2 regions of the Paenibacillus pseudetheri genome follow, and region 1 is predicted to be linked to the other one. Evidence: predicted binding sites of a transcription regulator. Region 1 holds the regulator's gene; the other holds the start of a gene.
What was found. The regulator Rex, encoded in region 1, represses fermentation and respiration genes when NADH is low (regulators of the CRP and FNR family bind a similar motif). The targets are predictions, from matches to a motif close to TTGTGAAATATTTCACAA.

Region 1 (4,202 bases):
TATATCATAGGTGTATATACTATATTGAAAAAAAGTGTGAAGATATTTAAAATTTTATTTTTTAATTCTTTCCATTTTATTAAATTTATTGATTTATTTCGACAAAAAAAGGGCTGTTACTCTTAATTAACAGACCTTTTTTTCATATGAATCTTTAAATACCTATATAAAAAAACCACGCTTATAGTATATCACATTTCGTATACTTTTAGTATATCAAACAAATATCCGTTTGAACAAAAACAAGCGAACCATAAATGATCCGCTTGTTTCTCCTATAATGCTTTTGTTTAATTTAGCGGCTAGGTAAACTGTAACCTTCACCCATTCGAGCCCCATCTGAGAACCGATAAAATTGATAATAATATCGACCGCTTTGTTTATAAAAAAGCTGCCAAGCATACTCCCCGTTATACACTCCTGGCAACAACCGCTCAATGCTGATGTCCGGAAGATCGGCTTTTATAAGGCTACGCATTTTCGCTTCAGAGGTCCCTTTACTTAGTTCTTCAGCATATACTGCGTCGGTTCCTTCAACAAACTTCCCGTCTACAGTAAAACGCACCCAAACCATCAACTCGGTCCCGGCTTCATTCTTCCCTGTTAAGACCCAGTACACCGCATTTTCATCCCACACGGATTTCTGCGCTTTGGTTACCTCTGTCAGACCAGCACTGGTTTTGGCGACATCCTTAGCGATATCTCGCTCGTTCCATTGATCTTTCATAATATAAGCATAGAACTGGATAAGTCCGAACAGAAGGAGCAGAATCAGAACTGACCCCAGGAGGATCCATTTTTTCCTTTTCTTCAAGGTGCAGCTCCCTTTCTAGTAATATATCTTTTTTGATTATATAACACACCTGTGTGTTTATCCAAAGTTTCATATCCAATTCAATGATCTAATGATCAGAAACACAAAAGGCTGTAACTTTGCAATCGCAGAAAGTCACAGCCTTTCAGTTATTCGTTTTGATCTTAGACTACCGTTTAAGCAGTCCATCAAAGGATTCTTGCGCCTTACGACGGATTGCTTCCTCATCTAACGTTACACATTGTCCATGTTTTACAACCTGTTTACCGTTCACCCATACATGCTCAACATCCTTGGCACTGGCAGAGTATACAGCATGAGACAACAGATCTGTGTGTGGTAGCAAATGCGGCTGGTCTATATCAATCGCGATAAAGTCCGCTTTCATGCCTGCAGCGAGTCTACCCACATCATTTAAAAAGATAGACTTTGCTCCATACTCCGTAGCTATACGCAGCGCTTCCGGAGCTGGAACAGCCGTCGGATCACCACTTACACCTTTATGGATGAGGGCTGCAAGACGCATCTCTTCAAACATATCCAGATTATTATTGCTTGCCGCACCATCTGTACCCAATGACACCTTCACACCAGCCTTTAGAAGATCCGTAACCCGAGCCACTCCACTAGCCAGTTTCAGATTACTTCCTGGGTTATGAGACACACCTACATCATGACGAGCCAGAATCTCGATCTCTTCATCATTCAAATGAACGCCATGAGCAACAATAGACGGACGTGTGAACATTCCAAGCTTCTCTAAATGCGCTACAGGCCGCAGTCCGTAATCCACCACATTCTGCTCCACTTCGCGTTTCGTCTCGGACATATGGGTATGCATTGGTAAATCCAAATCATGTGCCGCCTGTACAAACTTAACGAAGAAGTCCGGTGGGCAAGTATATGGGGCATGAGGCGAGATCATCGTCGTAATTCTGCCGTCAGCCTTACCATGCCAGTTGCGCGCAAAAGAAATCGCTTCCGCAAGCTTGTGATTCTGTACTTCCTCTGGACATAAGCCAATTACGCCTCTCATCAGTACGGAACGAATACCTGATAATTCGACTACCTCAGCTACTCGATCCATATGATCATACATATCCAGGAAGGTTGTAGTGCCACCTTTCAGCATTTCTAGTACTGATAAGGAGGTTCCCCAGTATACATCTTCTCCGGTGAATTTCTCTTCCATCGGCCACATCTTCTCTTGAAGCCACACCTGAAGTGCTAAATCATCTCCATAACCACGAAGCAATGACATTGCAGCATGGCCATGTGTATTTACCAGACCTGGCATAAACAGCAGACGACTGCCATCAACAATTTGCACACCATCTTCCATTAAAGGCTCTTCTTTTCCTATGTAAGTGATCAAATCATCTTCAATAGTCATATATCCACTCAGAACCGGCTCATCCGTTCCCGGAATAAGAAATCGCCCGCCCTTAATAATCGTTTTACTGCTCTTCATTTCCGCTTTCTTCCTTTCCGTCTTTCAAATAATAAGCAAGGCTTTGCAAATCCGTTGTAAAATCGGCAGCATGAACCCGGATATTCGGTGGTGTTTTTAGAATCATTGGTGCAAAATTCAAAATCGCCTCAATGCCAGACTCAATGAGAATATCAGCTACATTCTGCGCTTCTGAATCAGGCACTGTAATAATCCCAATTCGAATCCCTTGTTCACGAACCGTCTGACCAAGCTCCTCCATCGGTTGAACGGTAAGAGAGTTGATTTTCCGTCCTACCTTAGGTGCATAGGAGTCAAATATAGCGGTAATCTTCATAGTATCTTTCAAATAAGCATTGTAATTAGATAATGCATGTCCAAGGTTACCAGCACCTACTAGAGCCACATTCAATTGTTGATCCAGCTTCAGAATATGGCGGATTTTTTCAATAAGATAAGTTACGTCATACCCGATACCTTTTCGGCCAAAGTCTCCAAAATAAGCTAAATCTTTACGGATTTGAGCGGGATTTAAATCAAGTTTTTGTCCTAGTTCTTGTGAGGAAACGGTTAATATTTCACGTTTCTGGAGATCATTCAAGAAACGCAAGTACACAGGAAGTCTGCGAACAACGGCTTCTGATATTTTATCCGATTTCATAATTTACCTCCTAATTTAAGTAATATTCTGTTCAAATCCTATCAAAATTTCTGCACCTCGTCTCAATGAAGAGCGGTATTCTTATACCGCCCTTCATTGTAGAGTGATTAATAAGATCGATGACGTTCTTTTCAAGAAACGCCTCCGTCTTCCAACCACTCCGCTATACGAGGAACCATTTGATCCGTAAGCATATGCTCCATTTTCGGGCCAGGCAACGAATAGAGGAAATACTTCCCATAGTGAGATTCAATCACCCTTGTGTCATACACAATAACAATACCCCGATCTTGCGCTGTCCGTACCAGCCTTCCAAATCCTTGCTTAAAGCGAATAACCGCCTGAGGAACAGACAACTTCATGAACGGATTCTTTTTCTGGGCTTGTAATAACTCAGACTTTGCTTCCGCTAGGGGGTGGTTTGGCGGTTGAAATGGAAGCCTCACGATCGCCAAGCATGTTAATGCTTCACCTGGAATATCTACACCCTCCCAAAAGCTGCTTGTTCCTAACAGTACAGAGGCTGCACTATCCTGAAAACGGCGGATCAGCTTGCTACGGCTGCCCCCCTCCACGCCTTGACCTAGCACCGCGATCTCTTGTGAAGCCAGAGCCTCTTTCAGAGGATCGTAAACCTGACGTAGCATCTTGTAAGAAGTAAACAGGACAAGCATCCGCCCACGTGTTGTAATCGCTGCTTCTGCAAGTGACTGTACGAGTGTATCGACAAATCGGGCATCGCCCACACTACCCTTCACACTAGGGAAATCCCGGGGAATAACTAACAGCGCCTGCTCCCGATACTTAAAGGGAGAAGGCAGGAGTGATGTCATCAGACGCCCCTCTTCCGCAGCTTCATTAAGTCCGAGATTATCAATCATAAACTGGAAAGATTTGTCGACAGAGAGTGTCGCCGAAGTTAGCACGATACTTTTCTTCTTGTCGAAAAACAGCTCCTTAAGCTGAGTACTAACATCAACAGGAACGGCATACAGCTGTAGCGATTTACTACGATAATTCCCATTCGCCTCCAGCCAATATACTACATTCTCATCGTTTAATCCCATAAAAAACCGCACTTGCTCACGTATAGAAGCTAAATCCTTAAATAAGCCGCTAATATCGGTAACTAGACTATCTGAGGAAGATTGACCTTCTTGATCTCGCATCTCATTAAGCATTTTATCACCTTTACGGATAATTTCGCTTAATGTCAGATTCATAGTATTCTCTAGAGCAACCAATTCATCCCAATCTTTCGGTTTACGGGTAGGAAG
Region 2 (4,202 bases), on a different contig from region 1:
GTTCTGGGATACAGAGTCATATTGCTTACCATTCTATATGTTTAATAATCTTAAGGCCGCCCGGAGCTTGCTGGACTTTAGATATAAGACATTACCTCAGGATATGCAACGTGCTAAAGATGTTGATTGCGAGGGGGCTTGTTACCCTATTGCTACTATCGACGGAACAGAAAGCTGTGATCTCTGGCAGCATTCGAATCTTTAGCTTCATGTAGGGAATGCTATTTCCTATGGTATCTGGCATTATGTCAAAATTACTGGGGATAAAGAATTCCTGCACAGTAAAGGCGCTGAAATGCTGAACCAGATCAGTAGATTCTATGCTACACGCGGTCAATGGGGTCAACAGAGTGGAAAATATGGATATTTTGGCGTAATGGGTCCTGATGAGTTCCAATTGATGATGAATAATAACTGCTATATTAATTGGATGGCCCAAAAATCATTTGAATACACCTCAGACACCCTGAGTGAAATGAAAGAACGGGCATCAGAGGCTTTTGCATTGGTTGCGGAAAAGACGGGGCTCCGTGACGAAGAGCTTACCGATTGGAAAAATAAAGCAGACCATATGAAGATTCCGGTTGACGAAGTGACAGGAGTATTTGAGGAGCATGATGTATTCTTCGATATGCCACATATTGATATTCATTCCATTCCTGTAGCAGAGTTTCCGCTCTACTCGAACTGGTCTTATGATCGATTGTACCGTTATGACATGATTAAGCAACCGGATGTTCTCATGTTTATGTTCTTATATAATGGACAATTCTCTAAAGAAGCGAAGCTAGCTAACTATGAATATTACGAGTCTAGATGTATTCATAAGTCTTCACTTTCACCTTCGATCCATTCCATATTGGCAAGCGAAATCGGCAAGCCTGAAGAAGCCTATTCATTCTTTGAATTTGCGACAAGACTGGATTTAGACAATTATAACCGTAACACACGTGAAGGATTGCATACGACTTCGATTGCAGCCGCTTGGATGAATATTGTGTATGGCTTTGGCGGTATGCGTTCAGATGGGGATCGTTTGTCCTTCCAGCCGTCATTGCCGGAGCGCTGGAACGAGTATAGCTTCCAAGTGATGTATGAAGGAGTATTACTACGTATTTTGGTCAACAAGACTTCAGTAACGCTCACCGCAATTAAGGGGGGGGGGAGCATCGATATTATAGTTTATGGGCAGTCAATTACGGTGGACGCTTCCGGGACGACGCTTCCGCTAGGCGAAAGGATGTTGGCTCGATGAGCTGGACTAGTAGGGGATAGCTGTTTTGATAAGCAACTTGTGACGACGAACGGGAACAAATATATGCTAAGCAATGGCTATATGGGATATCGCGGTACACTGGAGGAATTCGGTAAAAGTGAGCTAGTTGCCGTTACCTTAACTGGTCTATATGACAAAGCCGGAGAGAAGTGGAGAGAACCTGTAAATGCTCCGAATAGATTATGGACAAAGATTATCTGCAACGGTCAGCCCTTAAGTGTTCATGAGCATGAACCGAGCTCTCATGTGCAGGAGTTGAATATCCGTAGTGCCATTCATCATCGGAGTACTGAGTATGATATGTCTGATGGAGGTACGTTAACGTTCACAGCAGATCGTTTCGTAAGCCAGGATAATCTTCATCTGCTCGTTAGTAAGTGTTCAATCCACAGTACACAGGATTTCCAAATTGTAATTGAGACGGGGATTGACGTAGATGTATGTGATATTAATGGTCCACTGAATCAAGGTGGACTGAAACCTGAGGATGTGCTCACATATCCAATGCCTGCTATGGAAAAAGGTGGCAAGCATACTTGGGGACTTGGTGGTGATTACCTCGTAATTAATCCGAATGCAACACCAGATGAGCAAGAAATGGCATTCCGTTATATCACAGGCAAATACTTTATCCCGCCGCTCTTAGATTACTATTCAGCAGAGTCTGAGTTTGGTAAGAAGACCAAAGCAGTTTATGACAAGTACACAAATGTATACCAATATAGCCCTGACATTATGGGACTTTTGGATGGTAAACCTGAAGCTCAATACAATACACAGGACTATTACGCAACCATGTCCAATGTTATTCAAGAGCTATTCTCCAAAAAAGGAACGGATTCCAAGAGCCAGCTAGAAGCAGCAGCTAAAACAGTACAAGAGAAATTCTTTGATACGATTAAAGCAGAATAGTCTAATGTAAAAATCGGCCCCTTTGGGGTCGATTTTTTTGTTGTGAGATTTATAAATTTATAAATCATCAGAAATAGTGATAATCAGCGGGAAATTATTATGGCGTAGGAAAATCGTAAATTTCTGCGATAGAGGGAATGTTTTTAGATTAGTGTTTTTAGAAAAATGGAATGAAATGGGTTCGAAATTTTGCTTATTAAAGTATAACTCTAAGATTTAAAGGGATTTATAGCACAAAATATGGTAAAAATACTATAATATGATCGAATGAAAGCGCTTTGAAAACAAATCAAAAAAACTTTATACTTTGTGAAAGATTTCACTATACAAGGTTGAAATCATGTGATAAGATAAATGTGTAGAGAAAAACAACTAAAAATTGACAGGAGGACGAGGGAGATGGCAGTTAAGAACGAAGTCGCCGCCCAAGTTAAACAAGTTACCGCTGAAGAGTATATTCAGAATTTAGTGGATAAAGCAAAAAAAGCGCATGAGGCGTTCATGGCGCTAGATCAAGAGCAAGTTGACACAATCGTTCATGCAATGGCGTTGGCTGGACTCGACAAACATATGTACCTCGCCAAATTGGCCGTAGAAGAAACTGGACGCGGCGTATACGAAGACAAAATTACGAAGAACATCTTCTCAACTGAATATATCTGGCACGGAATTAAATACGATAAAACAGTAGGCGTTATTGAAGACAACGCTTATGATAGCTTCCAAAAAATTGCTGAACCCGTCGGAATTGTTATGGGTATCACACCGGTAACCAACCCTACATCCACCACGATGTTTAAAGCGTTGATTTCGATTAAGACACGAAACCCTATTATATTCGGTTTCCACCCATCTGCGCAAGAGTGTAGTGCTGCAGCTGCAAGAATTCTTCATGATGCTGCCGTGAAAGCTGGCGCTCCTGAGAACTGTATCCAATGGATTGAAATGCCAACAATGGATAAGACAAACGCATTGATGAACAACCCAGACGTTGCTCTTATCTTGGCAACTGGTGGTTCTGCAATGGTAAAAGCAGCTTACAGCTGTGGTAAACCAGCACTTGGCGTAGGCCCTGGTAACGTACCTGCTTTCATTGAAAAGAGCGCGGATATTGATCAAGCCGTAACGGACATCATTCTTTCTAAAACATTTGATAATGGTATGATCTGTGCTTCCGAGCAAGCTGTTATTATCGAAGAACCAATCTTCGATCAAGTGAAGAAGAAAATGATTGCTAATGGCTGCTACTTTGTGAATAAAGAAGAAGCTGCCAAACTGACTAGTGGAGCAATGAACGTAGATAAATGTGCTGTTAACCCAGCAATCGTAGGTCAATCTGCAGTAAAAATTGCTGAAATGTGTGGTATTCAAGTCCCTGCCGGCACAAAGATTCTGGTAGCAGAACTTGAAGGTGTAGGCACTAAATATCCATTGTCCGCTGAAAAATTAAGCCCGGTTCTTGCTTGCTACAAAGTTAAGAATGCAGATCAAGGTATCGAACGCGCAGCTCAAATTGTTGAATTTGGTGGTATGGGACATAGCTCGGCTATCCACTCCAACAACGAAGAAGTAATCATGAAGTTCTCTAACCGTCTGCAAACAGGACGTATTCTCGTTAACTCGCCTTCCACACATGGTGCGATCGGCGATATCTATAACACTAATATCCCTTCGTTGACTCTGGGCTGCGGATCTTATGGTCGTAACTCCGTGTCGCAAAACGTTACAGCAATCAATTTGATCAACGTGAAAAGGGTGAATCGTCGTACCGTGAATATGCAATGGTTTAAAGTACCTGACAAGATCTATTTCGAAAAAGGCGCTACTCAGTACCTGACCAAAATGCCTGATATCACACGTGTTGCAATTATCACTGACCCAATGATGGTTAAGCTCGGATATGTTGAGAGAGTTGAACATTACCTGCGTCAACGTCAAACTCCTGTCGCTATCGAAGTGTTCTCGGAAGTTGAACCAGATCCATCGACAACTACAGTTGAAAAAGGTACTGCAA

Region 2: adhE (bifunctional acetaldehyde-CoA/alcohol dehydrogenase) is a predicted target of Rex. The motif match lies at 2,496-2,513, and genes of this name have one in related genera.

What each region holds. Positions count from the first base shown of each region.
Region 1 is NZ_CAKMAB010000004.1:103,492-107,693, reverse strand. Features, by position in the region: gene L1028_RS04935 (cell wall elongation regulator TseB-like domain-containing protein) at 296-814, opposite strand; gene L1028_RS04930 (amidohydrolase) at 984-2,285, opposite strand; gene L1028_RS04925 (redox-sensing transcriptional repressor Rex) at 2,272-2,925, opposite strand; gene dinG (ATP-dependent DNA helicase DinG) at 3,057-4,202, opposite strand, start outside.
Region 2 is NZ_CAKMAB010000005.1:149,102-153,303, reverse strand. Features, by position in the region: partial or broken gene L1028_RS06460 (glycoside hydrolase family 65 protein) at 1-979, shown strand, start outside; gene L1028_RS06455 (glycosyl hydrolase family 65 domain-containing protein) at 989-1,255, shown strand; partial or broken gene L1028_RS31640 (hypothetical protein) at 1,292-2,188, shown strand; gene adhE (bifunctional acetaldehyde-CoA/alcohol dehydrogenase) at 2,588-4,202, shown strand, end outside.